Regions from separate parts of the Cytobacillus solani genome, predicted to be linked through region 4. Evidence: riboswitches for the same ligand, from Rfam matches in the RefSeq annotation. Region 4 holds a riboswitch; each other region holds the start of a gene.

Region 1 (7,414 bases), 1.9 Mb from region 4:
TTCATGGCTTCCGCCCATAACAGCATGAAAACCGCGCATCTTCCATTTTTCTACTGCCACATTAGGATGTTCCTTAATAAAGTGAACAATATGATCAAGTGCTAAGTTCATAGAATCACTCCTTCTTAGTATGATACTTCTATTGTAAATGGAAAAAGGGAAAGAAAAAAGAGAGCATCAGCTGCAAGCACAAGAATGAGCATGGATAAAAAATATCCACTTCGCTAATTTCATCATTGCATTCTCCTATAGGTTTGCTTCCATTTTTCACCTATGTAGGGTAAACCACTTTTTTTCTTCACTTTTAAGGTTCAAAAGTCCTTTTTTTGTATTTTTTGAAAATGGGGGTTTTCAAATGTAGTAGAAACGATTAAAATGAATGAAAGCTTCATATTCAATCCATTACAGGAGGTATGCAGAATGAAGATTATGAGTAATGAACAATTGGTCGTCTCGTATCGTGATGCATTAAAGTCTGGGTTAGAGAAAGAATGGATTAGGATATTGAAAATGGAGATTACAAAACGAGGTTTAAAACCATTTAAAAAGTAAATGAGAAAATTTCAGAAGTGGAGCGACAGGTTTTGATGCCTTTCGCTCTTTTTTATTTTTTTAAAATAGTTCGCATGATACAAAAAAGCAGGGTGTCAAACATCCACCCTGCTTCCTCTATTACGCTTCAAATAATAATGATTCAGGATCTTCAATTAATTCTTTCACTCTAGATAAGAAAGTAACTGCCTCTTTACCGTCGACAATACGATGGTCATAAGACAAAGCAATATACATCATTGGACGATTCTCCATACGCTCTGCATCAATAGCAACTGGACGCAGTTTTATGGAATGCATGCCTAAGATGCCGACTTGTGGTCCATTAAGAATAGGTGTGGATAATAGAGAACCAAAAACCCCGCCATTTGTAATCGTAAATGTTCCTCCTTGCAGATCTTGTAAGGCTAATTTGTTGTTTCTTGCCTTTTCGGCAAGATCTAAAATATCCTTTTCGATTTCCGCAAAGTTTTTACGGTCTGCATCGCGTACGACTGGTACGACTAGACCTTCGTTCGCAGACACGGCAATCCCGATATCATAGAATTTTTTCAGAACGAGTTCATCACCTTGAATTTCTGCATTTAATAAAGGGCTTCTTTTCAATGCAGCAACAACAGCTTTTGTGAAGAAGGACATAAATCCAAGTTTCACGTCATTTTCTTCCAAAAACTTATCCTTACGTCGTTTTCGCAAGTTCATTACATTTGTCATATCTACTTCATTGAACGTTGTCAGCATCGCTGCTGTTTGCTGTACTTCTACTAGTCGATTGGCAATCGTTTGACGGCGGCGGGTCATACGAATACGCTCAACTTCTTTACCAGCAGGCTGAACGGCAGGTGCACCCTGCTGCTTTGGAACTGGTGTTGCTTGCTGCTTCACTTCCTCACGAGGGCTAAAGGATGATACATCTTGAGCACGAACACGTCCAAGCGGATCAACTGTCGGCACTTGTGTCAGATCAATCCCTTTCTCACGAGCCATTTTTCTTGCAGCAGGAGATGCGATCGGACGCTGTCCCTTCTGCTCATTGCTTACATGAACCGTTTCTTCTTGTAAGGCAGCGTGTTTCGGTGCCTCTTGAATTGGAGCTATTTCTGTTACGGCTTGAGGTTCAGCTGCTGACTCAGCAGCTGCTTCCCCGCTTTCATCAACTACGGCAATCGTTTCACCGACATTAACTGTATCGCCTTCTCCTGCTCTAACTTCCTTTAAAATCCCACTATGCTCTGAAATGATCTCGACATTTACTTTATCTGTTTCAAGCTCAACAACATAGTCCCCTTTATTTACGAAATCACCTGGTTTTTTTAACCATTGGGCGATCGTTCCTTCTGTAATCGATTCAGCTAGTTCCGGTACTTTTATGTCTGCCACCTTAATTTCCTCCCTCTTGCTTGTGCATAAATGCTTCTTCTATTATTCGTGCTTGTTCTTTTTTATGGACATTTGGATCCCCTTCAGAAGGGCTAGATCTTCTGCGTCTGCCAATATAGGAAACATCTATTTCCTTCTGTGCAATAAATTGTAATCTTGGTTCAACAAAATTCCATGAACCCATATTTTTTGGTTCTTCTTGTACCCAAACCATTTCCTTTAAGTTTGGATACCGTTTCATTATAGTTTGAATCGTTTCCAACGGGAATGGGTAGATTTCTTCTACTCGTAAAAGATGGAACCACTCTTGGTTATCAACATTTTTTAGGTTATCTGCTAAATCAATAGCCATTTTTCCTGTGGAGAGAACAAGCCGAGTTACTTTATCCGTATTTTGACCTAAACCAGGCTGCTCAATAACTGATTGAAAATCGCCCTCACTCAGCTCATGTCCGCTAGAAGCAACGAGCGGATGACGTAATAGACTCTTCGGTGCCATAATGACAAGCGGACGAACCTCTTCACGTTTCAGAATCGCTGCCTGTCTACGTAAAATATGAAAATATTGTGCAGCCGAAGTCAAGTTAGCTACAGTCCAGTTATTTTCAGCGGCTAGTGTTAAGAATCTTTCTAAGCGTGCACTTGAGTGCTCAGGACCTTGTCCTTCATAACCATGTGGCAACAGCATGACAAGCCCGGATTTTTGTCCCCATTTTGCTCTGCCCGCAGCGATGAATTGATCGAATATCACCTGTGCAGAGTTAGCAAAATCTCCAAATTGTGCTTCCCATAAAACGAGCGTTTCAGGTGCAAATACATTATAACCATATTCAAAGCCAAGAACAGCTGCTTCTGATAATGGACTATTATGAACGGCAAAGGAAGCCTTCGCCGATGATAATAAATGAAGTGGCGAATAGGATTTACCTGTGCTGCTGTCATGTAAAACAATATTTCGGTGGGCAAATGTGCCTCGTTCAGAATCTTGACCTGTCAGGCGGATAGGAGTTCCATCATGGAGAATGGATGCAAATGCTAAAGTTTCCGCATGACCCCAATCTATCTTCTTTTCTCCGTCAAGAGCGCTCATTCTACGGTTTAGAATTTTGTCTAGCTTATTGAAAACAGTAAACTTTTCAGGCCATGTTAACAGCTCTTGGTTAATTTCCTTAAGTTTTTCAAAAGGAACAGCTGTTTTGAGTTTTGGCAGGCCTTTTTCTACCGTTTCAGGCGGATTTAATTCTTCTGTTTCTTTTTTCGTTGCTGGTACTTTTTCATATGCAGCTTTCAGTTTTACTAATACGTCTTCTTCTATTTTGTCAGCTGTATCTTTGTTTATGATTAACTGATTTACTAGTTTCTTTCCATACAGTTCTTTTACCGTTGGCTGTTCATTAATGATTTTATACATTAATGGATTCGTTGCCATTGGCTCGTCCATTTCATTATGCCCAAAGCGGCGATAACCGATAAGATCAATTAAGAAGTCTTTCTGAAACTTTTCACGGTATTCACTAGCAAATCTTGCTGCAGCTATACAGCTTTCCGGATCATCTGCGTTCACATGCAAGATCGGAATCTCAAACCCTTTTGCGAGATCACTCGCATATCTAGTAGAACGTGAATCACGTGATTCTGTTGTAAAGCCGATTGTATTATTTGCAATGATATGGAGGGAGCCTCCAGTATTATATCCCTTCAACTGACCTAAGTTTAAAGTTTCTGCTACAATCCCTTGACCAGGGAATGCGGCATCCCCATGGATAATTATAGACATTGCCGAGTTTAAATTCTCAATTGGATAGCCTTTTGTTGATCGATTATCCTGTGCTGCTCGTGTAAATCCCTCGACAACAGAACCGACAAATTCAAGATGACTTGGGTTATTTGCCAATGTCAAACGTGTCACTGTCGTATTTTCGTCTTTAATTTGTTTATCAAGTCCAAGATGATATTTCACATCTCCTGTCCAGCCATAGCTAATCCCAATTGAACCTTCAGAAGGTACAAGCTCTTTATTTGGAGCATGCTGAAATTCAGCGAAAATCATTTCATACGGCTTCCCAAGCACATGGGCAAGCACATTTAAGCGCCCGCGGTGAGCCATGCCGATATTAATGGTTTTTGCCCCTTTTGATACAGATTCTGCAACTATTTCATCAAGTAAAGGCACCATTGAATCAAGCCCTTCAATTGAAAACCGTTTTTGACCGACAAATGTGCGATGAAGAAATTTTTCGAATTCTTCTACTTCAGTCAATCTTTTTAGAATCTTAGTTTTTTCTTCTTTTTGCAATTTCAGCTTTAAGCTGCCTGATTCAACTTTTCGGCGCAGCCAGTTCTTTTCATTTGCGTCATATACATGGTGAAATTCAAATGCAATTGTACCCATATACATGCTTTTTAAGTATTCAATCGCATCATACGCATTCTTTAGCGGAATTGGCGCATCTTTACAGATGACTCCAGCAGGGATTGCATACAAATCCTCTTCTATTAACCCGTAATGTGATAGCTCAAAAAGCATTTTTTCAGGTTCATGGTCATTTAATGGATAAATGTTTGCGGCAAGATGGCCGTATGTGCGAATATTATCTGCCAGACGTATAGCAGACAATGTTTTTTCTAATTGCGGAACAGTTTGATTAACACCACTAATTTCCGTCTTCCCTGTACGATTTTCTACAACTGGAGATCCTGTTGTTTCAAAGTACGCTCTCATTTCAGGATCAACAGACTCAGGGTTTTCTAAATATGCTTCATATAGTTCAATGACATAGCCAAGGTTCGGGCCATGAAAGCCTTCAGCAAAAGGCTTTTCGCCATTCAATGGCTTTTTCATGGAAAATGACCTCCATAACTGAATTTGTATTAAATGCATAATAAACTATTTATCCACTTTTTAACATTAAATGATAATTATTAGAATAATAATATTTTTCAGAGGATAAATCGTTTTCAAAGCCATTCTACCACGTAAAACCCTGTTGTTCAAAGGTTTTTAATATGAAAATAGTGAAAAATATTTTTTTTATCTATTCCAAGGAAAAACTTATTCTAAAAAAGTGTTTATGATCCTTATAAATAAATGTTAAATGGTGCAATTAATTTTTTAATCACTTCCTTTTTCGAAAAATATATAGAAGAATAGATAGTTTACATAATAATATTATTGTACCTTTACACATTTTTTTAAAATCCATTGACTTTTATTATAAGAATGTTGTAAAGTTTGAAATAATTAAATAATGATTTCTTATCAAGAGAGGTCGAGGGTAAGGCCCGTAGACACCTCAGCAACCATTAATCTATGAGATTAATAAGGTGCTAATTCCTGCAAGTTTTATAACTTGAAAGATAAGAAGAACGGCTAATTATTGATTATGAAAAAGTCTTCTTCTTAAAGAAGGCTTTTTTTTATTTTTATAGACAAAAGGAGTGTAAATAATGCATAAGCTCGACACAATCCTTGCCCAAATTGGCAATCGCAGCGAATTAGATACAGGAACAGTTAATCCACCCGTTTACTTTTCTACAGCCTATCGGCATGAAGGAATTGGACAATCAACCGGATATGATTACATCCGTACCGGAAATCCAACACGCCAATTGCTTGAAAAGGCAATTGCTGAGCTTGAAGAAGGCGACCAAGGATTTGCGTGTAGTTCAGGAATGTCAGCTATTCTAACCGTCCTCTCCCTCTTTCAATCTGGCGATGAATTTATCGTTTCAAAGGATTTATATGGTGGTACTTATCGGCTTTTTGAACAGGGCTGTAAGCAATGGGGATTACGATGTAAATATGTTCAAACTTTTTCTGCTGAAGTCCTGGAAAAAGAAATTACTGAACGAACAAAGGCCATTTTTATCGAGACACCAACGAACCCCTTAATGGAGCAAACCAATATCGAAGAGGTTGCTTATTTTGTGAAAAGGCATCAGCTTCTGCTGATTGTTGATAACACGTTTTTCACCCCCCTTTTACAGCAGCCCTTAAAACTAGGAGCAGATATTGTTATCCACAGTGCAACAAAATATTTAGGCGGCCATAATGATGTATTGGCAGGGCTTATCGTAGCTAAGGGCAAGGAAATCTGTGAAGCATTAGCTGCTAATCATAATGCTACAGGTGCGGTATTAAGTCCGTTTGACTCTTGGCTGCTTATACGTGGAATGAAAACACTATCTTTAAGAATGGAACGTCATGAAAGAAATGCAAAGGAAATTTTCAGATTTTTATTTGAACATGATGCCGTTACCGATGTACTTTATCCAGGACGAGGCGGAATGATTTCATTCCGAATCAAAGATGAAGGATGGGTAAATCCGTTTTTACAAACTCTTCGCCTCATTACTTTTGCAGAAAGTCTTGGTGGAGTAGAAAGCTTTATAACATACCCTGCAACTCAGACACATGCTGATATTCCAGAACATATCCGGTTTGAAACAGGTGTATGCAATCGATTACTGCGTTTTTCGGTCGGAATTGAGCATGTAGAAGATTTAATAAATGATTTAGAGCAGGCTTTTGCTAAAGCTCGGACGGAGGGTATGCAATGTGTGAGATAGAGTCATGGAGTTTTCAGACGAAGCTTCTTCATAATAGTCAAAAAATTGATCATCTAACTGGTGCAGTCAGTGTTCCAATTCATCATGCATCTACCTTCCATCAGTATGATATCGATTCATTTGGAAAGTATGACTATAGCCGAAGCTTAAATCCAACGAGAGAAGCATTGGAAACGGTTATAGCTGATATGGAGGAAGGAACTAGAGGCTTTGCATTTTCTTCAGGAATGGCTGCAATTTCAACTGCATTCCTTTTATTGTCAAAGGGAGATCATGTAGTAATTACAGAGGATGTATACGGCGGAACATACCGCTTTGTAACTGAAGTGCTTTCAAGATATGGAATTAACCATACTTTTGTTGATATGACTGATTTAGATAATGTTAAGCAAGCTATTCGTCCAAATACAAAGGTCTTTTACGTTGAAACTCCATCCAATCCACTGTTGAAAGTAACGGATATTAAAGCAATCAGCTCGATCGCTAAGTCTCATGGGGCTTTAACCTTCGTTGATAACACCTTCCTAACACCAGCATTACAAAAGCCATTAACTTTAGGAGCAGATGTAGTACTGCATAGTGCAACAAAGTTTTTATCTGGGCATAGTGATGTTGTTGCTGGTCTTACTGTAGTAAAGGACCCAGTTCTTGCAGATAAAATCGGATTTTTGCAAAATTCATTTGGAGCAGTGCTTGGTGTACAGGATGCTTGGCTCGTTCTACGCGGAATCAAAACGTTACATGTGAGACTTGCTCAATCTATCCAATCGGCCAAACAAATCGCCCAAGCCCTTAAGGAAAATCCAGCCATCAAAAATGTTTACTATCCTGGCCTGGAGGACCATCCACACTATGTTTTACAAGGCAGGCAAGCAAAAGATGCTGGTGCTGTCCTCTCATTTGAACTTGAAAA
Region 2 (7,414 bases), 210 kb from region 4:
ACTCCAACTCAGGTTCAGGTGATGAATATGAATGAAACATTTCCAGAGAAGGTTATTATTGTAGAGGGTACTTCGGATAAAAGAAAGGTGAAAGCAATCGTAAGTGAGCCTGTCGAGATTATTTGTACAAATGGAACCATCAGCCTGACTAAGCTTGATGAGTTAATTGAAATGCTGCTTGATAAGGATGTATTTATTTTGGTTGATGCAGATGATGCAGGTGAAAAGCTTCGGAAACAATTTAAAAGAGAATTTCCGGAAGCTGAGCATCTGTATATTGACCGGATGTATCGGGAAGTAGCAACCGCACCTGAGCACCATTTAGCAACTGTGTTATTGGGTGCCAATATTGATGTAAATATGGAGTTTTTAGATAGAGGATGATTTGTTTTGCAGGAATGGTCACGGAAAATGATAAGTGAGGCATTAGCAGGAGATCAGGTAAGCTTGATTTACTTATACACTCCATTATGTGGAACCTGCCAGGTGGCAGGGAAAATGATGACGGTAATAAAGGAGCTTTTGCCAAATCTCCCAATTGGAAAAACGGATTTAAATTATATGCCAGATGTAGCCGAAAAGTGGGAGATCGAAAGCGTTCCATGCTTGCTTATTTTTAAAAATGGAATGCTTGAAGAAAAAGTGTATGCTTTTCAGTCGGTTCCATATTTATTAAACAAAATAAAGAGCTTGATCTAAAAGAGTTAGGTGGCAAACACCTAACTCTTTTTTTTATTTTCGAAATTCTCGAACTAATATATTTACAAAACCTTCCTTGAGGGATTATTATATTTAGGGATGCGAAATATTGGTGGAGCAGGTGTGAAAATGGCGTTTTATCAAGAATGGGCCAGCCAAATTAAAGGGTATAATCGCAATATTCGGCTAGCGTTTATGGCAAATATCTTTACGCAAATCGGCTTTGGCATCTTTATGGTTATTTATAATTTCTATATCAGGGAATTAGGCTATAATGAGCAAATTAACGGGCAAGTGATATCGATGACCGCGCTTGCGACAGCTATCGCACTCGTACCGGCAGGTGTCTTCAGTGATCGAATTGGAAGAAGAAAAGCGATGCTATATGGGGCTGCAGCAACCGGACTTGTCTTACTATCTAGAAGTGTAATCGAAGCTCAATCCTTATTAGTACTAGCTGCTTTTGCAACTGGCTTGGCGACTGCTTTCTTTCAGGTTTCGGGGATTCCTTGGCTAGCAGAAAATTCAAAGCCTGAACAAAGGGTTCATTTATTTAGTATTCATTTTGCTGTCATGACAGGGGCAAATGTCATTGGAAACTTAGGCGGCGGCATATTAACTGATTTATTTTCCATAATGACAACAGAATTAAATAGTATTCGTTTTACCCTGCTGATTGGAAGCATTATCTTCCTAATAGGCATTATTCCAGTTACAAAATTTAATGAACAACGTGATCCGAGAAAGAACAGAAGGGACAAGAAAACCGTTTCAGTAAAACCCATTTTTAATAAAAATGAGCATGTAAAAATTATCTTTCTATTTGCATTCGCGCAGCTGTTAATTGGTGTCGGTGCCGGATTAGTCATTCCATATTTAAATTTATATTTTGCTGATCGTTTTTCAGCTTCTAATTCAGCAATCGGCTTGATCATTTCAATGGGCCAAGCGGCAACGGCAATTGCAATGATTATTGGACCAATGGTTGTTAGGAAGTTTGGTGAAGTGAAGGCGGTTGTTATCCTTCAACTATCCTCCTTGCCGTTTCTGCTAATGACAGCATATACGGAAAGTCTTTGGCTGGCAGCAATCGGCTTTTTATTCCGGCAAGCCCTTATGAATGCTGGAAATCCAATTCAAATGTCACTAATGATGTCGAAGGTTGGAGATTCGATGAAGGGGTTGGCAAATTCGGTTAACCAGATGGTTTTTAATTTAGGATGGGCCATCATGGGACCTGTATCCACGGGGATTGTCATAAAATACGGTGCATACTGGGGGTATGCAGTCGTATTTACTATTACTGCCTCTTTATACTTGGTAGGATCTGTGTACTTCTTTATCGTCTTTCGAAACTATAATAAGACAAACTCAGCTGTTAAAGTGGCAAAAACGGTCTGAAAAATAAATTAAATGACATATTTCTCAGGAAATGTTCCATAGTTAATGTCGAACGAATCATGCAGGAATCTTTAGTGAATGGAAGAAATAGTATTGTAAGACAAATGGATGAAAAGCCTGCTGTCTATCCGTTTAACCTGGGGTGAGGGCATGAAGGAAGTGACTGCTGCATTTATTCATGAGGTAAAAACAAAAGGGCATTTAGCTGTGTTTTTAAAGGGTGTTACGTTCACTTTATGTATTCGGACAAAGGATAAAATCCTATGTATTCGATTTCAGAATGGGGATGTGAAAATTTGCACTCCTGAACCTACTGATACTTATGATGTACTTATTACTGGCACGGAGGAGAGGATTTGCTCGATCTTAATGGGAAATGAAAAATTAAGAAGTGCAATACGAGCGAAAAATATACTTGTAGATTCTACTTTCAGAAGACTCCTCTTTCTAGAATCATTATTTCTTCTTTCAAAGCAGCGTGTAAGTTAAGTTATAAATAAATTCAAAATTCCACTTGACCTTTAAATTATCAATATGTTATTATTGGAATTAATTAACTGACTGAAAAAACTGAATATTCTTATCAAGAGAGGCGGAGGGACTGGCCCGACGAAGCCCGGCAACCGGTAATTTACACGGTGCTAATTCCAGCAGAGCATGATTGCTCTGGAAGATAAGAAGAGATGATATCAACCCTCTTCTTGTGAAGAGGGTTTTTTTCAGCTCTTCTTTTAAATGGGGTTGTTGTCTTTTAAGTCAGTGATTCTATTGTGATTGCATATCAGAGGATAATGCCTGACCTTCATGCACATAAAAAAGGAGAGATGAAAAATGAGTGGAAAACAAAGAAACTATCGTTTGGAAACAATTGGTGTACATGGCGGGTTACAGCCTGATCCTGTAACAGGTGCAAGGGCTGTACCAATCTATCAAAACAATGCTTACCAATTTAAAAATACTGAGCATGCAGCAAATCTTTTTGGGTTAAAGGAATCCGGATATATTTATACGAGGATTCATAATCCAACAGTAACCGTATTTGAAGAGAGAGTTGCTTTGTTAGAAGGCGGTGTAGGTGCACTAGCCGTTTCAAGTGGGATGGCGGCAATTACGTTAGCAATTCTTAACCTTGCTCAGGCAGGCGATGAGATTGTTGCAGCATCTAACCTGTATGGAGGAACCTACAATCTCTTTGCTGTAACTCTTCCAAAATACGGAATACATGTAAAGCTAGTCGATCCAGAAAATCCAGAAAACTTCAGAGAAGCGATAACAGAAAAAACGAAAGCGGTTTTCGCAGAAACGATCGGCAACCCAAGTCTAAAAGTGCTTGATATTGAAAAAGTAGCTGAGATTGCTCATGAGAATGGGATTCCTCTTCTAATTGACAATACATTTGCCACTCCATATCTTTGCAGACCAATTGAACATGGAGCAGATATTGTCATTCACTCCGCTACAAAATGGCTGTTAGGTAATGGGACGACATTGGGAGGAATTATTGTAGATGGCGGTAAATTCGATTGGAATTCACCAAAATTCCCTGGATTTACAGAACCGGATTCCAGTTATCATGATCTTGTTTATAGCGAGGCACTTGGACCGGTTGCGTACATTACAAAAGCTAGGGTTCAGCTGCTGAGGGATTTAGGACCTGCATTGAGTCCGCAGAATGCATTCCAATTTACACTTGGATTAGAAACGCTGCATGTGCGAATGAAAGAGCATATAGCAAATACGAAAAGAATCATAGAATATTTAGAGGCACATCCTGCTATTAATTGGATTCTATATCCTGGAAGTGAAAATCACCCTGATAAACCGTTAGCAGATAAGTATCTGCCTAAAGGTGCTGGCTCTGTTGTGGTCTTTGGTATATCCGGAGGAAGAAAAGCTGGAGCGAGTTTAATAAATAATTTGGAGCTATGGGCTCATGTAGCAAATGTAGGAGATGCTAAGAGTTTGATCATTCATCCAGCCAGCACGACACATCAGCAATTAGATGAACAAGGGTTAAAAGCTGCAGGTGTACCAGAGGATTTAATTCGTATTTCGGTTGGAATTGAAAATGCAGAGGATTTAATTGATGACTTAGAGCAAGCCATTGAGTCTGCAACAGGGATTACATCGTTAACTTCTAAGGCATAAGCTTTGACATATCTTAGTTTTTTGAAAGTTGGATAAAAATACTATCTTTTAAAAATACTAAATTATAATTTAAATCGTTGACACCCTCAATAAATCCGTGATACGATAATTTTCGTAAATGTAATCACTACTAATTTAAAGTGTTAATTGAATATAGATGTTACGCTCTTATCAAGAGAGGTGGAGGGAAGTGCCCTTTGAAGCCCGGCAACCGTCATGAAAATGAAATGGTGCCAATTCACACAAAGCAAAGCTTGCTTTGGGAGATGAGAGAAAGGACAATAATTATTTTATGCCTTTCTGCTCATTGTCAGAAAGGCATTTTTCTTTTCCAAAAGAAAAATACTAGAATGAGCGCATATATATTAAGGCTTTTAAAAGTGATAAGCAAAATTGGATTTAAAGAGGGTGTGCAGCATGACGATGATTTCAATCAAAAAGGTACAAAAAATATACCCTTCCCAAAAAGGTCAGGTAAAAGCTGTAGATAATGTTAATCTTGAGATTAACGAGGGAGAGATCTTCGGTGTCATTGGCTATAGCGGAGCAGGAAAAAGCACGTTAATCCGAATGTTAAATGGTCTTGAACTGCCGACCGAGGGAACAGTGGTTGTCGCAAATAATGAAGTATCTAAAATTAAGGGTAGCAAGCTAAGAAGGGCACGGCAAGAAATCAGCATGATCTTTCAGCATTTCAATCTGCTATGGTCAAGGACAGTCAGACAGAACATTTCGTTTCCGCTTGAAATCGCAGGTGTGTCAAAGAGGGAAAGAGCGAAACGTGTCGACGAATTAATTAAGCTTGTTGGTCTCGAAGGAAGAGAGGATGCGTATCCCTCACAATTAAGCGGAGGACAAAAACAAAGAGTCGGAATTGCAAGAGCACTTGCGAATAATCCGAAAGTACTTTTATGCGATGAAGCTACCTCCGCGCTAGACCCGCAAACAACAGATGCCATACTTGATTTACTCGTAGATATTAATAGGCGTCTTGGGTTAACGATAGTCCTAATTACACACGAAATGCATGTTATCCGTAAAATCTGTCATAGAGTTGCGGTAATGGAAGACGGAAAAGTAGTTGAAATGGGGCCGGTACTGGATGTGTTTAAAAACCCGCAAGAAGAAATTACAAAGCGTTTTGTTCAACAGGTGACGGAACCGGAGGAAACAAAAGAGACGATTGATCATTTACTTGATCTATATCCACACGGACGTGTCGTACAGCTTGGATTTGTTGGAGAGTCAGCAGAACAGCCACTTATTACCAATCTTATTCGAAATTTTCAGGTGACAGTTAATATTCTTCAAGGGAAAATATCGCAAACACAAAGCGGCTCATATGGGACTTTATTCATTCATATCGATGGGGAAAAAGAGGAATTAGCTAGAGCGATCGAATATATCCATTCCCAGCATGTTGGAGTGGAGGTGATTACGAATGCTTAATGAATGGTTTCCAAATGTAAAATGGGAGACGATGTGGGAGGCCACAAAAGAGACTCTTTACATGACAAGCATTTCAGTATTAGCCACATTTATTATAGGTGCTTTATTAGGCTTACTGCTCTTCTTAACATCTAAAGGTAATATATGGGAAAACGCTGTGATTAATAAAGTTATAGCAGCATTTGTTAATATTTTCAGATCGATTCCTTTCATTATATTAATCGTTTTATTAATTCCATTTACCACATTTTTAGTAGGTACAATGATTGGAGAAGATGCAGCCCTGCCGGCATTAATTATTGGTGCAGCTCCCTTTTATGCTCGAATGGTTGAAATCGGTTTGAGAGAAATTGATAAAGGTGTAATTGAAGCAGCTAAATCAATGGGGGCAAAAACAAGCACGATTATCTGGAAAGTTCTTTTGCCAGAATCAATGCCAGCTCTCGTATCAGGGATTACCGTAACGGCGATTGCCTTAGTGGGCTATACGGCAATGGCTGGTGCGATTGGTGCAGGAGGACTAGGTAATCTTGCCTATCTCGAAGGATTCCAAAGAACTAGACCCGATGTTACGTTAGTAGCAACAATCATCATTCTTATAATTGTATTTATCATCCAATTTATTGGTGACTTTATAACATCTAAATTAGATAAACGATAAGGAGAGGTCAAAAATGAAGAAATGGTTACCATTTGTTTTCGCACTAGCAGTTGCTTTATTCCTTACTGCATGCGGAACATCAGAAGAAAAAGGCAGTGAAAATGGTGGAGCAAGTGAAGGAAATAAAAGTGAAGAAACATCTAAACTAACTGTAGGTGCGTCTAACATTCCTCATGCTGAGATTCTTGAGGAAGCGAAGCCAATTCTGAAAGAAAAAGGAATTGAATTGGAAATTGTTACTTTCCAAGATTATATCCTTCCTAACAAAGCGTTAGAGACAAAGGAATTGGATGCTAATTACTTCCAACATATTCCATATTTAGAGCTTCAAATCGAAGAGAATGGATATGACTTTGTTAATGCAGGTGGAATTCATATTGAACCGATGGCTGTATATTCTAAGAAATATAAGTCTATTGCTGACCTGCCTGAAGGAGCACATATTATTCTAAGTAACTCAGTCGCTGAGCATGGTCGAATTCTATCAATCCTTGAAAAAGAAGGCTTAATTAAACTTAAGGATGGCGTAGAGAAATCGAAAGCAACACTTGAAGACGTAGTTGAGAATCCAAAAAATGTAGAATTTGATGCAAATTACGAACCAAAGCTGCTTACGCAAATTTTCAATAATAATGAGGGTGACGTTGTAGTCATCAACTCAAACTATGCAATTGATGTAGGACTTAACCCAGTTGAAGATTCAATTGCAATTGAAGCAAATGAATCTCCGTATGCAAACATTATTACTGTACGCAATGGAGATGAAACGAAGGAATCAATCAAAACACTTGTAGAAGTTTTACATTCAAAAGAAATCCAAGATTTCATCGTTGAAAAATATAAAGGTGCAGTGATCCCTGTATCTGAATAAACGAATAGAAGAAAGCAGGCATTTCTAATGCCTGCTTTTTAATATTTAAAGAATTTTGCACCATTTGTAAGCATGATATAAATGAAAGCGTTTTAAAGGTAATAATTCAATTTTCTGCATTTAATTTCAGCTAATTTCGTCATTGTCTTACATCCAGTGGAGATGTTAAAATTTGAACGTAAATT
Region 3 (7,414 bases), 1.3 Mb from region 4:
GTTCAATGGCTGCAAAAAAGGTATACTGAACGGCGAGCATTCCAAAAATACTAAATAGTACTAGGCTTGACACATCCTTTTTATCTTTCCAGATGTCCCATATTCTCTGATTGCCCTTTAAACTTGCCAAGCATAAGAGAATGGTCCCAGAAACGAGCAACCGAACAACAACCAGCCATTCTGGGCTAAATCTACTGTATTGAAATAAATATTGGGCAACTGTACCAGATACCCCCCATAAAACGGCCCCTATCAAAACCATCATGATTCCCTTTGTTCTCGCAGAAGAGACCATCAATTTTTGTCCATACATAAGCTTCCCTCTAAAAAATGACTTTTAACTTTTCAGTTTGATTAATATGTAGTATATCACATCTTTTCATTTCATCTACCACAATTTTCAAGTAGCTAGATTGCACCCACAATGAAAAAAGCACCATATTTGTTTGCTCTAAACAGGCTCTTTTAAAATGAAAAAGCCAGAAGAACTTTCCTTCTGGCAATAGTTGAATTACTTATTAATTAAATGATTCATTAATTTTCTAATTTTCTCCACTAAGTTCAGCTTTATCGAATCTTCTATTTCCATTTCATTTATTGTTTCTTCCATTGTGCGCATCCAGATTCCAGCTCGCTCTGGTGTTGTTTGGAACGGGTGTCTTTCATTTACTTGTTTAACATTCTTTTCATCGTCCGCCGGTGAATCATCCGTAACCAAGCGGCTTATAAATGAACGCTGCCTGCTCTTAAGCAGTTCAATATCCACCCCTCTCTCAGCGAACATTGCACTGTAATAAGAATCCTTTATTAACTTACTATAAAAACGGTCAACTAATTCACCAATTTTTTCTTGTTCTAATGTGTTCGACATATATAATACTCCCCTATTCTTATTCGCATTTTCAATGTTATTATAGTGAATACACAAATAATATACTGTGAGATAAAACACACATTGAGCTTTAACATAGCCTAAATAAAAAGACCCTTTGTTTTTCAGCAAAGAGTCTAAATAGAAATCAAGGGGAACTTTTCCCACCTATTTTCTTAAGTTCTAGTTTACATTTTCGACAATTAATTAAATGAATGTCTCTAAAAAGAATAGATCTATATAGAACTTTCCGATTAGTTAGCGCTTCATCACGATATTGCGCTCCACAAATGCAGGCAGATTCATTCCTAACACCATGAACTTTTCCCCTTTTACATATAACAGTCGGATATATCATTATTATCCCTTCTTTATTCCAATCTACTAGCTACAGTATTAGACGTGGATTAAGAGTAAAAGGTTTCCCTCCGAAAAAAGTAAGTATTAATATTATTATAACCTTAAACTATCTCAATATTATTAATAAAAACTAGCAATTAGTATCGCAGCAGGGTAAATCAAAATTTGGCCAATTAATGTTCCAAGAAGCTTTGTTCCGATTAACATAACTACAAGTGCTTTAACATCCCCATATGGCCGTTTTTTTCTTAAAGCTTGGTCTGTAATAATTGCAGACTGCGGGTCTACCAACAACGTTAATAATATGGTGGCAACACCGTTAATCATTCCAGAAGAGCCCGCAGCGGCTAATAGAAATTCTTCGTCTACAAAGTAAGCTGCATAATAGGCAGAAATCACCCCTATTGTATAAATAGCTGTAATTACTGTGTTTAGAATTAAAAGCCGTTTTGGAATTTCTCTATAACGCAAGCTATAAAACATCTTTTTACGCGGTTTCGTTGTCTTTTTTAACATACGCTTAATGTTCGAAACGCTTAATGCCTCTACTACAATGGAAGGAACTGAACCCTTTGTTTCAAGTCTATTTACAGCGATCGCAAATAGTTTAAGAAAAGTAGGTATGAATAGGATCCCTATAAGCGTACCAATTGTTGCCGAGAAAATGACCAGTCGAATATCTTTTAAAGGATCTATCTCTTTCGCAATGCTAATTCCTATAAGTGTACCGATCAATGGTGCTTGAAACATATTGGCGGTCCTAGATACAAGAACAAAAATATTAAATAAAGACATGGAAAGTGCAAATTTTCCGCTCTTCACGGAATTTAACCGCACGGAGTAAGACAGTGTATCAACTAAATGAATTAATACTGTTAGCACCATTAACCCTAGGAGCATTTCCATTCACCCCAATTGTAAATTTCGACTCGGATTTAATAGATTCTCTTTTGATATTAAGCTATTTTTACCCTTTGCTAGTCGAGGTTTTGTATGTACGTTTTCTGCTGCGACTTTCTTGATACCTCTGGAAGAACCAAATCACCATACCAAGCCAGCACCCACTTGCAAAATAGCCAGCAATTATATCACTTGGATAATGCACCCCTAAATAAATACGACTTATTCCAATGGAAAAAATCATTAATGCACTGATAATGATTAATGTTGTTCGACCAGCTCTTGAAGGGATATGCCGCCATAGCAGAAAAGATATGACAGTATATACTGTAAATGCGTTCATCGCATGCCCGCTCGGAAAACTGTAGCTCTCGATCTCAATTAGCCGATGTAGTTCAGGGCGAGCCCGTTGAAAAGAGTACTTTAATAGTTGATTCAGCATAGCTGATCCTATTATTGCTACAATAAATAAAATCAATTCTATTCGATGTTTAAGAACTACGTATAAGAAAATAATTACAAGTATCGATAGAACAATAACTGCTTTTGTATCTCCAATAAATGTAAAAACTTTCATAACAACGGTTAAGGCTGAATTTTCCAATCCTTGTACAAATGAAATAACCGTACTATCAAATTGAATGATTTTATTAACGCGAACAATAAATGCCATGAAGCTGAACGCTAAAAGAGAGAGTATACTTATAATAATAGGGATTGAAAGCTGAGATTTATCATTCATCCTAACAAAGTCACCTCAAATATTTATTTCATATCTATAGGGTGACAATTATCGGGTCTTTTATTTATGGCACACCTAAATTCTATTAAAAAAGTGTGCTAGTCCTTATTGTTTAACACACAATTTCATTTTCTAACATAACCCGATCATTGAACAACAGGCAATATCACTTCTACCTGTGTTCCCCTATTCAGTTCACTTTCAATCTTTATTTCTCCTTGATGGTCTTCGATTATTTTTTTCGTAACGATAAGCCCAAGACCAGTTCCATCACCTTTTGTTGTATAAAATGGAGTAAACAGCTTATTCAGCTCAGATTGATTTATGCCACAGCCTTGATCGATAAAGCTAATCGAGATTTCATTCTTTAATTCATGCTTTAAAAGAATCTTGAACATTCCACCGTTATCCATTGAATCTAGGCCATTTTTTATAAGGTTAATACACACCTGCTTAATCTGATTTTCTACACATTCAATCAATGGAATCGACTCATCCATTTCTACTGATAACGAAATATTTTTTTCATTAGCCTGTTGTTTCGTTATCGATATCACATAGAAAATAATCTCTTTCAAACAACTCTTTTGGAATTGAGTGTTTTTTGGCTTTCCAAGCAGCAAGAGATCATTTACGATTAAATCTATCCGCTCAATTTCTTGCTCCATAATTGAAAAATACTTCTGATCCTGAACATATTTTTCTTTTTGCAGCTGTGTAAACCCTTTTAATGAAGCAAGAGGATTTCGGATTTCATGTCCAATCGAAGTTGCCATTTGACCGATAAATGCCAGCTTTTCCTTATGCCTTAATTCCTCATTTGCAGAGGTTAATGCATAAATATAAGAATTGAATCGATTTAATAAAATGTAGGTAATCACAGAAAAAATAATGATTAAAGCAATCGGGATAACCACTACCATTGAATGAATAAGTAAACCTACAATAAAATATCTGGAAATAGAAACAATCGTAACAACCCAATAGAAACATTTATTAATAAAAAGGGGCGAAAATAATATTAGGATTAATTCTGCCGCATTCCCGCTTGCATATTCGCCAGATTCACTCGAAAATAGAATGATGTCACTTAGTGCCGTAAGTATCATATAAACAAGAATGTAAATATATTTTATTGCGTGCTGTTTTTCCTTTCTAACTAATAATAAGCAACTGGAATTAATCCAAAGATGATCACATAATTCCAATAGCCTAACGGGCTATTTATCCCTGTTTCTGAATGCAGAATATACTTTGGATACAAGTAGTAGTAAAAAAAATCATATAAAACTAAGGTTATATAAAAGGTGATTAAATACATTTTAAGTGCCCGCTTCTCTTCATGAAGCAGCCAAGTATGGATATTCTGTTTTTTCATACATTTCCTCACAAAAATAGATTATATTTATTATAACCCTTAAGTGAGGAAAATCGACAAATCCCTACTTTTATCCCACATTTTTTTCTATTTCGAAAATTCTTTTTTCGTCTTGACAATTCCAATTATTAGATGTAGGGTAGGTATAAATAAATTAAATATGCAATTTTTCTTATCCAGAGAGGTGGAGGGACTGGCCCATTGATACCTCAGCAACAGACGATAATGTACTGTGCTAATTCCAGAAGCGTCATGCTTGAAGATAAGAAGAGCCGAAAGCGTGAATGCCAAACCTCTTCTTGTTTAAAGAAGGGGTTTTTTATTTTTAATAAAAGCCCCATCATCTAATTCTAATGAGGTGATCTGTATGTCAAATGAGTTAACGAAAGTATCAAACGAATTACTCCAAGCCATTCAACTATTAAAGGAAAAAGAATGGGTTGATTTAACCCATACATTCGGTCCTGGTTCACCGCATTTCTCAGCATTTGATTCAGCAGAATTCCAGACTTTATTTAATCATGATGATGGATTTTTCGCACAAAGCTTTAAATTTGCTGGACAGTACGGCACACATATTGATGCACCGATCCATTTCGTCCGGAATACGAGGTATCTAGATGAAGTAGGATTAAAAGAATTAGTTTTGCCGCTAGTTGTCATCGATCGATCAAAGGAAGCCGCTTTAAATAACGACTTTACTTTAACTGTCGATGATATTTATGGTTTTGAAGAGGTGTATGGGAAGATTGAAGAAGGGTCATTTGTTGCCCTGCGTACGGATTGGAGCAAACGCTGGCCGGATAGAGAAGCATTTGAAAACAAAGACGATGATGGTCAAAACCATGCCCCTGGCTGGTCAGTCGATGCATTGAGGTTTTTAATAGAGGAAAGAAAAATTAAAGCCATTGGCCATGAAACGTTTGACACTGATTCAAGCATAGACTATCAAAAAAACGGAAAACTCTTAGCTGAATATTACATTCTTGAACAGGATACGTATCAAATTGAATTATTAACAAACTTAGACAAAATACCTGCTAAAGGAGCAGTCATCTTCAATATTGTCCCAAAACCGGAAAAAGCCTCTGGATTTCCTGTCAGGTCTTTCGCCATCTTGCCTTAAGAGAGAATAGTAAAAGGGCAATGCTAAGGACAGCATGGCCCTTCAGGTTTTCCTATTATTCATTCGTATCATAATCGTAAATACTGCAACAATTAACATAACAAAGGTCAATACGATAATGACATTCTCCAGCCAATGCTTAGGTGCTTCATGAACATAATCAGCTTTATACCATTTACTTTCTTCTACCTCAACTGCAATCGCTATTTTCGGGGAAATGCCTTTGATTTCATAATACTTCGTGCCTTTTGGATACATATTTGATGCGTCACCAAAATATTCTCCAGTCATTTCATCCGTGCCTCTTTTTACTTTACCTATGACGTCTCCGATATCAGATACCTCTTCATCGGTTACTTCATATACATTTCCTTTCCATACAACGAAAGGATACGCCCAGCTAAGTGCTTGAACAGATAACTGACTTGTAAAAATGAAACACAATAGAAATAAGATGAGCTTTCTCAAATACATCCCCCCTCCCTTGCCTATTCCACCTCTAAAGCAAAAGCATAGAAAGCGTCCCCGTTGGATACATTTTCTTGCTTTTCATCCATCCACCATACTCCGTAGGAAAAATAATAGATTCCCTTTTGTGCAGGTGCCGTAAACTCATGATCCTTAACTAATATCTCCACTTCTTCCTTTTCCTCATTTATTTGTAAGAGATGTATACTATTTGGCTTTGGCTCATAATCCATTACAAGATTAATCTTCTCACCAGGTTTTACTTTTACTGGCGCTTTCCCTTCTAACATTTCCACTGGTCCCGCAGTATCGATGCACGAATTCCCCCAGCAGTATGTACCTAATTTTGTATCATATTTCTCATTGGCAATTTCAATGAAAACTTCTGGTGGTTTTGATGAAAGTAAATTACCGTTCGCGCAGCCTGCAAGGATAAAGAATACGGAAGTAATTGAAAAATATAACCATTTTTTCATATCGATTCCTCCTATTTTATAAATAGACGTTCTTTTCTAAATAAAGTTGCTTATTCACAATAAAAACAACCCATGCTAAATTTTTATTATTAGAATATAACAAATAATTATTGTTGATTCCATGCTAATAATCAGTTTCATTTCAAAATATTCACTATCGAAAAAGAGGGAAAGCAGATGAATGGAAAATTTCAAAGTAAACACTTTAAACTTGAAGAAGTGAGCAATAGTATTTATGCAGTATTAGCAAAAGAAGGTGGAGGGGCTGCGGCAAATGCAGGTTTTGTAGATTTAGGAGGAAAAGTAATCGTTTTTGATACATTTAACACACAACAAGCATCTCAAGATTTAAAGCATATTGCGGAATCAATCACAAATCACCCTGTTACATAGGTGATTAATAGTCATTGGCATGGTGACCATATTAGGGGGAACCAAATATTTAAGGATCGGATTATTATTTCAAGCCAGTACACATACTCAAAAATGAAAGACATTCACCCCTCAAGGATTGCAGCCCAGAAAAATGATATAAGTGATTTAACAAGTTATATCCAATCCTTAAAAGACCAGCTTGTTCAAAAAACCGATACTCCATTACAATATCAGGTTTTCCGCAGAATCTAAAAATAGTAGAAGATTTATAAAACAAGTGATGAAGGGAACTCCTATCTTGCGAAGTTCCCTTTTTGCAATCTAAATGAACAACATTAGCTTAATGTTGAACCATAGAATCATCTTACCTGTTTATCCCTTCATTCCGTTAATAAAATCCGCTAATCTGTCTAATGATTTAATATTTTGATTGCATTTTTGACTATCTTGGCAAATATAATTACCTCTCTTTATATATGTTCCTTGTTCTGATCCTCTCATTTCCATGATAAACATGCCTAATTCTTCATGGCCATGACAAATTGTGCAAATTCCTTTTTTGCTAACATTTTTAAAAGAACCATGAAGCCCAACTAATTTATCATTTTGCTCAGCAACAATATATTTTTTATTTGAGCCTGTATCATTCCATCCTAAATAAGATATTTCATATCGATCTATCTGATCTAGTGAGGGGACTTTTAACTTCTTTGCCTTT
Region 4 (7,414 bases):
CTAAAAAGCCTCCAGTTCATTTATACTTTTCTCTATTATCAATCAGCTTGAATGTGTAAGGGCTGGCTGTTGCTGATTTGTCATTTTTTAACTTTATTCTTATATACATTCTACCACAAAACTGTTCATACAAACCAGCAATATGCGAACGAATATTCGTTTTATTTTTCAGTTAGTTAAATATTCCAGAAGGGATTTTATCGAAAATAGGTTCATATTGCTGAAATGTAATGAATCAAACGTTTGATTAGTTCTCAATCATTCTTGTTTTACATAGAAAGAATGGATTTTTTCTCGACAATTTCCCAAGAAATATGAGCTTTAATTAAGCTAAATGACTACTATTTCGCACGAATCAAGAGGGATTTAGTCGAAGCAAAGTTAATCAAACGTTTGATTAACTTTTATGTTTCATTTATTCCAATTAAAAAACCTGTCGAAGAAGCGCCGACAGGTCTACCATATGTTTTATCTAGGATTTTCTCTGAAAATTCTTTTTCATCCGCTGTGAATACCAAAATCCAACCGTCAAAGAAAAGGCGTCAACGACAATAAGCCAAAATGAATCTGTGTAGCCTTTATAAACAGAAGCTGCAATTAATGCTACCGTCAGGACAAGGCCAATCACATGATTATATGCTACCCTTGTAAACAGCACTACTAGCAAACCTGGAATCAGCAGGGCCGATAAAAATTTTAATCCCAATCATTACACCTTCTTTTACTAATTTCACCTACCAATAGAATAGCTTATTTTGGTAACATACACCACCGATTTAACCGAATGATTCTATACCTTTCACCACATGATAATCATATAACATTTCAGGGAGGCATACTTACGATGGCTAGAAGAAAGCGGCGTCCGCTCGTTCCAGAATCACGGGGAGCGTTGGATCAGTTAAAAAATCAAGTAATGAAAAACAAAGGATACCCTATTGACCAAGATAATCCCGATCATGTGAAATATGGGGTAGCAAATGAAGTTGGTGTTCCGCTTCAAAAGGGGTATAACGGCAGTCTAACTTCAAAAGAAGCAGGAAAAGTCGGCGGCGAAATTGGCGGAAACATGGTAAAAGAGCTTGTACGCATGGCACAAGAGCAGATGCGAAAATAACTTGTTATGGTAAAAATGTAGTAGTGTATTTTTTGTGCATCGTTTTAGTGTAGTGGTTACTTAAATGGAACTGTTTTTCTATGTACTGAAGAAGGGTGTCCTGAATTTACTATCGGGACACCCTCTGTTTCTTTGGATTTTCTGTTTGGGTTTAAATCAGAGTTGATCTTATAGAATCCTTCTATGAGACGATTTCTTTCGCTTTTTGGGGGATTCTGTCCAATCGAAAGATCCTTTTTTCTTGAAAAATCAGGATGCATGCTTCTTATGTGACTTCTTTTTCCTCTTTTTTAAAAAATCGGGCTCCATACTCTTTATACGTGGCCTCTTTTTCTCTTCAATACCATGAGACAGCTCCTATCGATTTTATCTCTTAGACCTCTCTAATGAGCTTGTTCTCAAAATACCCCTATTTGTCCTCAGCAGCTTTTCTTTCATTAAATTCGTCTTTGATCGCTGTTAATAATTCAGAGTTGATTATTAATTCCAGTCCAGTTAAAGCAAGTGCCTTCGCTCCAGTAATTAATGCTTCATCTCCCTTTTTAGAAGCAGCTGCCTCTCTAAACGGAACTGTATGACCAACGAGATCATCTGCACCAATTTTAATATACGGGTGGATTGTCGGTACTACTTGACTGATGTTTCCAGCATCTGTTGAACCAATGCCATCCTTATCATCTAAAATAACTGTTTCCCCTAATTCCTCGATGATGCGATGAAATACTTCATCAAACTTCCTATTTAATAGAAGATTATCAACTTCATTTTGGAAAGCGATGATATTAAGCGTAGCACCCGTCGCTAGTGCTGCACCTTCAGCAATAGCCTTTACCTTCTTTGTTACTTCATTTAAATGTGCTCTTGTTGCTGCACGGATAAAGAATCTTGCTTTCGCATATTCAGGAATAATATTCGGCGCGTCTCCGCCGTCTGTAATAATCCCATGAATGCGGACATCATCCTTTAACTGTTGACGTAACGCATTGACTCCATTGAATAGCTGGATAACCGCATCAAGTGCATTAATGCCTTCGTGTGGAGCAGCTGCTGCATGTGCTGGCTTGCCAATAAACTCAAAGTCAAGCGGATCGACAGCTAGTGATGTGCTCGTCAGCCTTGTTTGATTAGATGGATGGATCATTAATGCGGCATCAATCCCTTCTAATAGCCCATGCTTTACAAAGCTTCCTTTTGCACTTCCATTTGGACCACCTTCTTCGGCAGGAGTCCCTAATACAACAACCTCTCCTCCAGTTTCATCTAATGCCTTGCTTAATGCGATCGCAGCTCCAACACTCGTTGTTCCAATGATGTTATGGCCACATGCATGACCAAGACCAGGTAGCGCATCATACTCAGCTAGAAATGCGATAGCCGGTCCTTCTAAGAAGGATTTTTTACGAGCAAGGAAAGAAGTATGGTGTCCAGCTACTGCCTTTTCCACCTCAAATCCTTCTTTCTCAAGAATGTCAATCAGCAGTCCTGAAGCAAAATACTCTTCATTTCCGATTTCAGGCTTTGCATGAATTTGATGACTAGCTGAAATATAAAGCTCCTTATTGCTTTCCACATTCTCGTTAATTGCTATTTTTAACTCATCGATTGTTTTTAATGGTGTTGACATGATTATTTCCTCCCTAATGTTTTTTATTTAAATCCATTACCAGCCAATATCGCTTAACGGAATAAATGTTGGAATGGAATTTCCTTTGTATTCTTTTTCGATAAATTCAGCTACATCATCCTCTTGATAAAGCTCAGCCAATCTCTTTAGATGTTTCTTGTCCTTGTCTTCTGCTCGTGTGGCAATGATATTGACATATGGAGTAGCGGTAGCACTCTCATGGTAAATGGAGTCCTTCGTTGGATTGAATCCTGCGTCAACTGCAATTCCGTTATTAATGACGGAAGCTGCTACATCTGGGAGAACACGCGGTGTTTGTGCTGCAACCATTTCGACAATTTCAAGATTTTTAGGATTTTCAACGATTTTATCTAATGATCCGTTGCCATCGTAATCGTCTGTCAGCTTAATCAGGCCAGCTTCTTGAAGAAGAAGCAGCGCTCTTCCCATATTGGATACATCATTTGGTACCGCTATTTTTCCTCCCTCAGGAATTTCATCAATAGACTTATATTTTTCAGAATAAATTCCCATTGGTGCAAGAACTGTCGTGGCAATTGGCACTAAATCTAAATTATGTTCCTTTATAAAAGAGTCAAAGTACGCAACGGTTTGGAATGCATTGGCATCAAGCTCGCCTTCAGCTAGGGCAATGTTCGGCTGTACATAGTCAGAGAAACTGATTATTTCTACTTCAATGCCTTCCTTTGCTGCCTTTTCTGCTACGAAGTCCCAAATGCGGTTATCTGATCCGCTTACACCAATCTTCACTTTTACGGTTTTTTCTTTTCCGCTTGTTTCGCTTGAGCACGCTGTACTAAAAACGGCCAGTGTTAAAATAATGAATGCTAAAAATAACTTTTTCATTGTTGTCATCCTCCTGATTATCGTCTGCGAATTCTTTTTGATAATATATTGCCAAAGGTTTGCAGCCCTTGAACCATTACGACTAAAATACCTACTGTGATCAGCATAACCATTGTGTCGAACCGCTGATAGCCATATGTAATAGCTAAATCACCAAGTCCTCCCCCGCCAACAGCTCCAGCCATTGCAGAAGCTCCTACTAAACCAATTGTTGCAATCGTAAAGGCTAATACTAAAGAGCTAAGCGCCTCTGGGATGAGAAATTTGAAAATGATTTGCGCCGGTGTTGCTCCCATCGCCTGAGCTGCTTCAAGGACACCTGGGTCTACTTCAAGCAAGGAATTTTCTATTAATCTGGCAATATATGGACCAGCGTAAAATACGAGTGGAACGACTGCTGCCGCTGTTCCAATCGATGTGCCTACAATCAATCTTGTTACCGGAATGATTGCCACCATTAGAATAATGAATGGCACTGAGCGGAAAATATTAATAATTCCGTTGATTACATTGAAAACTGGCAGATTTTCCAGCAGATGCCCCTTTCTTGTTACGACAAGAAGAATCCCTAGCGGCAGACCGAGAACAGCTGAGAATAATAGAGAAAATGCCACCATCTGAATTGTTTCAATAAGCGCTTCAATAATTTGGTCTGAATTAACTAGCATGTGCTTTCACTTCCTTTACTGTTACTTTCTCTTGGCTGATAAACATTAATGCCCGGTTGATTTCACTCTCTGCCCCTTGAAATTCAACGATCAAATTCCCGAAAGGCGTGCCTTGCAGCTCGGTAATATTTCCAAAAAGAACATTGATGTGAATGTCAAACTTCTTCGCCAGCTGTGAGAGCAGCGGCTGGCCTGCTGAATTGCCGATAAAATTGATTCGGAAAATCTTTTGAAGTCCTTCATTTTTCTCAACAATCTCTTTAATGGAATCAGGAATTTGGTCATTCATGACAGAGCTGACAAAGTTTCTTGCCGTCTCTGTTTTCGGTGACGAAAAGACATTGAAAACAGTCCCTTCCTCAATGATCTTCCCCGCTTCAATAACTGCAACCCGATCACAAATTTCTCGGATGACTGCCATCTCATGGGTGATAATGAGAATCGTAATGTTATATTCTCGATTTATTTTTTTCAACAGCTCCAGGATCGAGCTTGTTGTTTGCGGATCAAGTGCAGAAGTTGCCTCATCACATAAGAGAATCGAAGGCTTTGTAGCGAGTGCCCTTGCAATACCGATCCGCTGCTTCTGCCCGCCTGATAGCTGATCTGGATAATTATTCGCTTTGTCTGACAAACCTACAAACTCTAATAGCTCATTCACTCTTTTCTTCATTTCCTCTTTTGGCACCTTTGCTAGAATTAATGGCATGGCCACATTCGCAAACACCGTTTTTGAGTTTAGGAGATTGAAATGCTGAAAGACCATCCCGATATTTCTTTTTACCTCACGGATTTCCTTTGCTGATAAAGCTGTCAGATCATATCCATCCACAATCACACGGCCAGATGTAGGCTGCTCGAGCCAATTGACACAGCGGATAAGCGAGCTTTTTCCCGCTCCGCTAAACCCGATTACACCGAAAATCTCCCCTTTATTGATTGTTAAATCAATTCCATTCAGTGCCGCAACCTGCTGTCCGCCGCTGGTATACACCTTTTTCAAATTTTGAAATTCAATCATTTTGTTCTCTCCTTCCGGTGACTGACACCTTTATACTTGGAATTGCCTGTGGGTGTGCAGGCAAACTTTTGATCCTTTTTAATTGCGTGCCCCAGTCCTTTATGAAAAAAAGGAAATAAAAATCCCTCTTCCTGAAAACAAGAAGAGGGCATTCCTTTATTCACAAATAAAGGGCAGGGGGTCTCTTCTTATCTCTCAAGCTTTTCGCTTGCTGGATTTGGCATAGATTCCAAAATGGAATCCGCTGCCGAGGCTTCATCGGGCCAGTCCCTCTGCCTCTCTCGATAAGAATGTATATTTTATTTTTATTATTCCAATGCGAAAACTATGATTATTACACAAAAAAACTCGAATTCCTCCTTTGTTGTTTACAACAAAAAACCTCTTCTTAAAAAGAAGAGGACAGAATTCAACGTTTGCGCCTCTTCTTATCTATCAAGACATGCTTGCTGGAATTGGCACGGTACAATAAGTCCGTTGCCGAGGTGTCGTAGGGCCAGTCCCTCAACCTCTCTTGATAAGAAGTACTTCACATATTCGATTTGGTTAACTTGAAATATACTTTACATTCAATAAAATAAAAAGTCAACTACTTTTTCGAAATTTATGAATGCAATGATCAATGATACGTTTTTGAATGTTGAGAGGATTGATCCATTTCCTTTGTTTCTGTTCCTCTTGTTCCAAGATATATTGCTCCTAACACACACATGATTCCAATCAGTTGATTCAGACCAAAAGGTTCTTTTAATAAACCAATGCCTACCAATGTTGCCGTTATTGGAATAAACCCTGTAAAGATTCCCGCTATATTAGCGCTTACCTTTGCAACTCCTTTATACCAAAGAACGAATGAAAGCACACTGGCAGTGATTGCATAATAAACGATAAGCAAGTATACAGTCGGTTCTAAATCTATGAAATTGAAAGTGATCGCTTCCTTTATCGAAAAAGGAAGAAAGAAAATAAAGCCTATGATGTTCACTCCTGTAGCCATTTGAATCGGCGTCAACACAGCTGATAGCTTTTTGGCAAATATGGTAAACAAGGCTTCTGAAATAACGGCACCAAAGACAAGTACATTTCCAAGTAAAAATAAGGGGCTTTCTAAAGTTGATGAGTTCGTCTGAAAGGTAATAATTGATATCCCTAAGACTGCAAGACAAATAGAAATAGCCTGTGGAGCAGACATTCTTTCTCTTAAAAAGAAAAATGACAGAAGAGCGATTATCGCCGGAACGGTACTCGTAATAATTCCTGCAGCTGTAGCAGATGTAAAACGTACCCCATAAAGCATGAGAACACTAAACAAGAAAACACCAAAAAATGACTGCAAAATTAAATAGCCCCAGTGACTTTTCTGCAACTTCACCGCTTGCGGCCGGCTGATCAACATCATTGGAACTAAAAAAAGTAAAGCAATCAGGAATCTTGTTTCGGAAAAAAGAAAGATCGGGACATCCTCAACAATTATTTTGCCAACCGCAACATTTGCGCCTACAAAAGCCATTGATAATGCCAGCTGGAAATAGGCTATTTTCACTGCTCTCTCACCCCTGCTTCTTTTATCATAGAGCCAATGCTGTAGAAGTCTTAGAACAACATATACTTTCCTTCATTACCCCTCACTTTCTTTATTTGTTAAACGCCATTCCTTTGATTATAGAGTGTTCTATCTGTCGTGTAAATCATTAAAAACTTAATTATTTTTATTTTCAGACTTAGGATAAAACCTAATTAAAAAAGATCCCCACAGCTGTTTAGAGCAGCCGTGGGGATCTTTTTAAACCATCTATTCCTTATCTCCAAATGAAAACCCTATTTCATCTTATTTTTCATGCTGCTCCGTATCAGAATGACCTGGATCATCAGCTGGTGATCCAGCAATCGCCGTATAGGAGTAGTATCCGCCTACGACAATTAACAGATAAACGATTGCTGAAAGCGCCCATTTTTTCATATGAATCTCTCCCTTATAATTTTACTCGTTGTAGACGAAGGGCATTGAGGACAACAGAAACTGAACTGAAGGCCATTGCTGCTCCCGCAAGCCATGGTGCCAGAAATCCTAGAGCTGCAATCGGAATGCCAAGCGTGTTGTAGCCAAAGGCCCAGAA

Evidence for each region. A riboswitch is a leader RNA that binds a small molecule or an ion and turns the genes downstream of it on or off. The one in region 4 is predicted to bind S-adenosylmethionine.
Region 1: another riboswitch for S-adenosylmethionine. It lies ahead of FI644_RS21940 (methionine biosynthesis PLP-dependent protein); the one in region 4 lies ahead of FI644_RS12465 (methionine ABC transporter ATP-binding protein).
Region 2: another riboswitch for S-adenosylmethionine. It lies ahead of FI644_RS13515 (methionine ABC transporter ATP-binding protein); the one in region 4 lies ahead of FI644_RS12465 (methionine ABC transporter ATP-binding protein).
Region 3: another riboswitch for S-adenosylmethionine. It lies ahead of FI644_RS05820 (cyclase family protein); the one in region 4 lies ahead of FI644_RS12465 (methionine ABC transporter ATP-binding protein).

The regions. Positions count from the first base shown of each region.
Region 1 is NZ_CP041305.1:4,367,521-4,374,934, reverse strand. Features, by position in the region: gene FI644_RS21960 (VOC family protein) at 1-111, opposite strand, end outside; gene sda (sporulation histidine kinase inhibitor Sda) at 421-552, shown strand; gene odhB (2-oxoglutarate dehydrogenase complex dihydrolipoyllysine-residue succinyltransferase) at 673-1,932, opposite strand; gene FI644_RS21945 (2-oxoglutarate dehydrogenase E1 component) at 1,934-4,774, opposite strand; SAM riboswitch class I at 5,186-5,296, shown strand; gene FI644_RS21940 (methionine biosynthesis PLP-dependent protein) at 5,380-6,501, shown strand; gene metC (cystathionine beta-lyase) at 6,489-7,414, shown strand, end outside.
Region 2 is NZ_CP041305.1:2,702,319-2,709,732, forward strand. Features, by position in the region: gene FI644_RS13490 (toprim domain-containing protein) at 28-384, shown strand; gene FI644_RS13495 (thioredoxin family protein) at 391-699, shown strand; gene FI644_RS13500 (MFS transporter) at 829-2,100, shown strand; gene FI644_RS13505 (hypothetical protein) at 2,251-2,589, shown strand; SAM riboswitch class I at 2,678-2,780, shown strand; gene FI644_RS13510 (O-acetylhomoserine aminocarboxypropyltransferase/cysteine synthase family protein) at 2,932-4,248, shown strand; SAM riboswitch class I at 4,414-4,521, shown strand; gene FI644_RS13515 (methionine ABC transporter ATP-binding protein) at 4,672-5,697, shown strand; gene FI644_RS13520 (methionine ABC transporter permease) at 5,690-6,358, shown strand; gene FI644_RS13525 (MetQ/NlpA family ABC transporter substrate-binding protein) at 6,372-7,229, shown strand.
Region 3 is NZ_CP041305.1:1,142,395-1,149,808, forward strand. Features, by position in the region: gene FI644_RS05790 (EamA family transporter) at 1-313, opposite strand, end outside; gene FI644_RS05795 (protoglobin domain-containing protein) at 512-871, opposite strand; gene FI644_RS05800 (lipid II flippase Amj family protein) at 1,352-2,131, opposite strand; gene FI644_RS05805 (phosphatase PAP2 family protein) at 2,199-2,873, opposite strand; gene FI644_RS05810 (ATP-binding protein) at 3,020-3,796, opposite strand; partial or broken gene FI644_RS27315 (HD-GYP domain-containing protein) at 3,794-4,251, opposite strand; SAM riboswitch class I at 4,421-4,520, shown strand; gene FI644_RS05820 (cyclase family protein) at 4,619-5,377, shown strand; gene FI644_RS05825 (hypothetical protein) at 5,420-5,845, opposite strand; gene FI644_RS05830 (hypothetical protein) at 5,866-6,321, opposite strand; gene FI644_RS05835 (hypothetical protein) at 6,499-6,714, shown strand; gene FI644_RS05840 (FusB/FusC family EF-G-binding protein) at 7,069-7,414, opposite strand, start outside.
Region 4 is NZ_CP041305.1:2,491,729-2,499,142, reverse strand. Features, by position in the region: gene uvrB (excinuclease ABC subunit UvrB) at 1-1, opposite strand, end outside; gene FI644_RS12490 (CsbA family protein) at 473-706, opposite strand; gene FI644_RS12485 (alpha/beta-type small acid-soluble spore protein) at 845-1,117, shown strand; gene FI644_RS12480 (M20 family metallopeptidase) at 1,527-2,741, opposite strand; gene FI644_RS12475 (MetQ/NlpA family ABC transporter substrate-binding protein) at 2,778-3,608, opposite strand; gene FI644_RS12470 (methionine ABC transporter permease) at 3,626-4,276, opposite strand; gene FI644_RS12465 (methionine ABC transporter ATP-binding protein) at 4,266-5,297, opposite strand; SAM riboswitch class I at 5,483-5,588, opposite strand; SAM riboswitch class I at 5,723-5,821, opposite strand; gene FI644_RS12460 (DMT family transporter) at 5,917-6,840, opposite strand; gene FI644_RS27135 (hypothetical protein) at 7,126-7,257, opposite strand; gene FI644_RS12455 (heavy metal translocating P-type ATPase) at 7,271-7,414, opposite strand, start outside.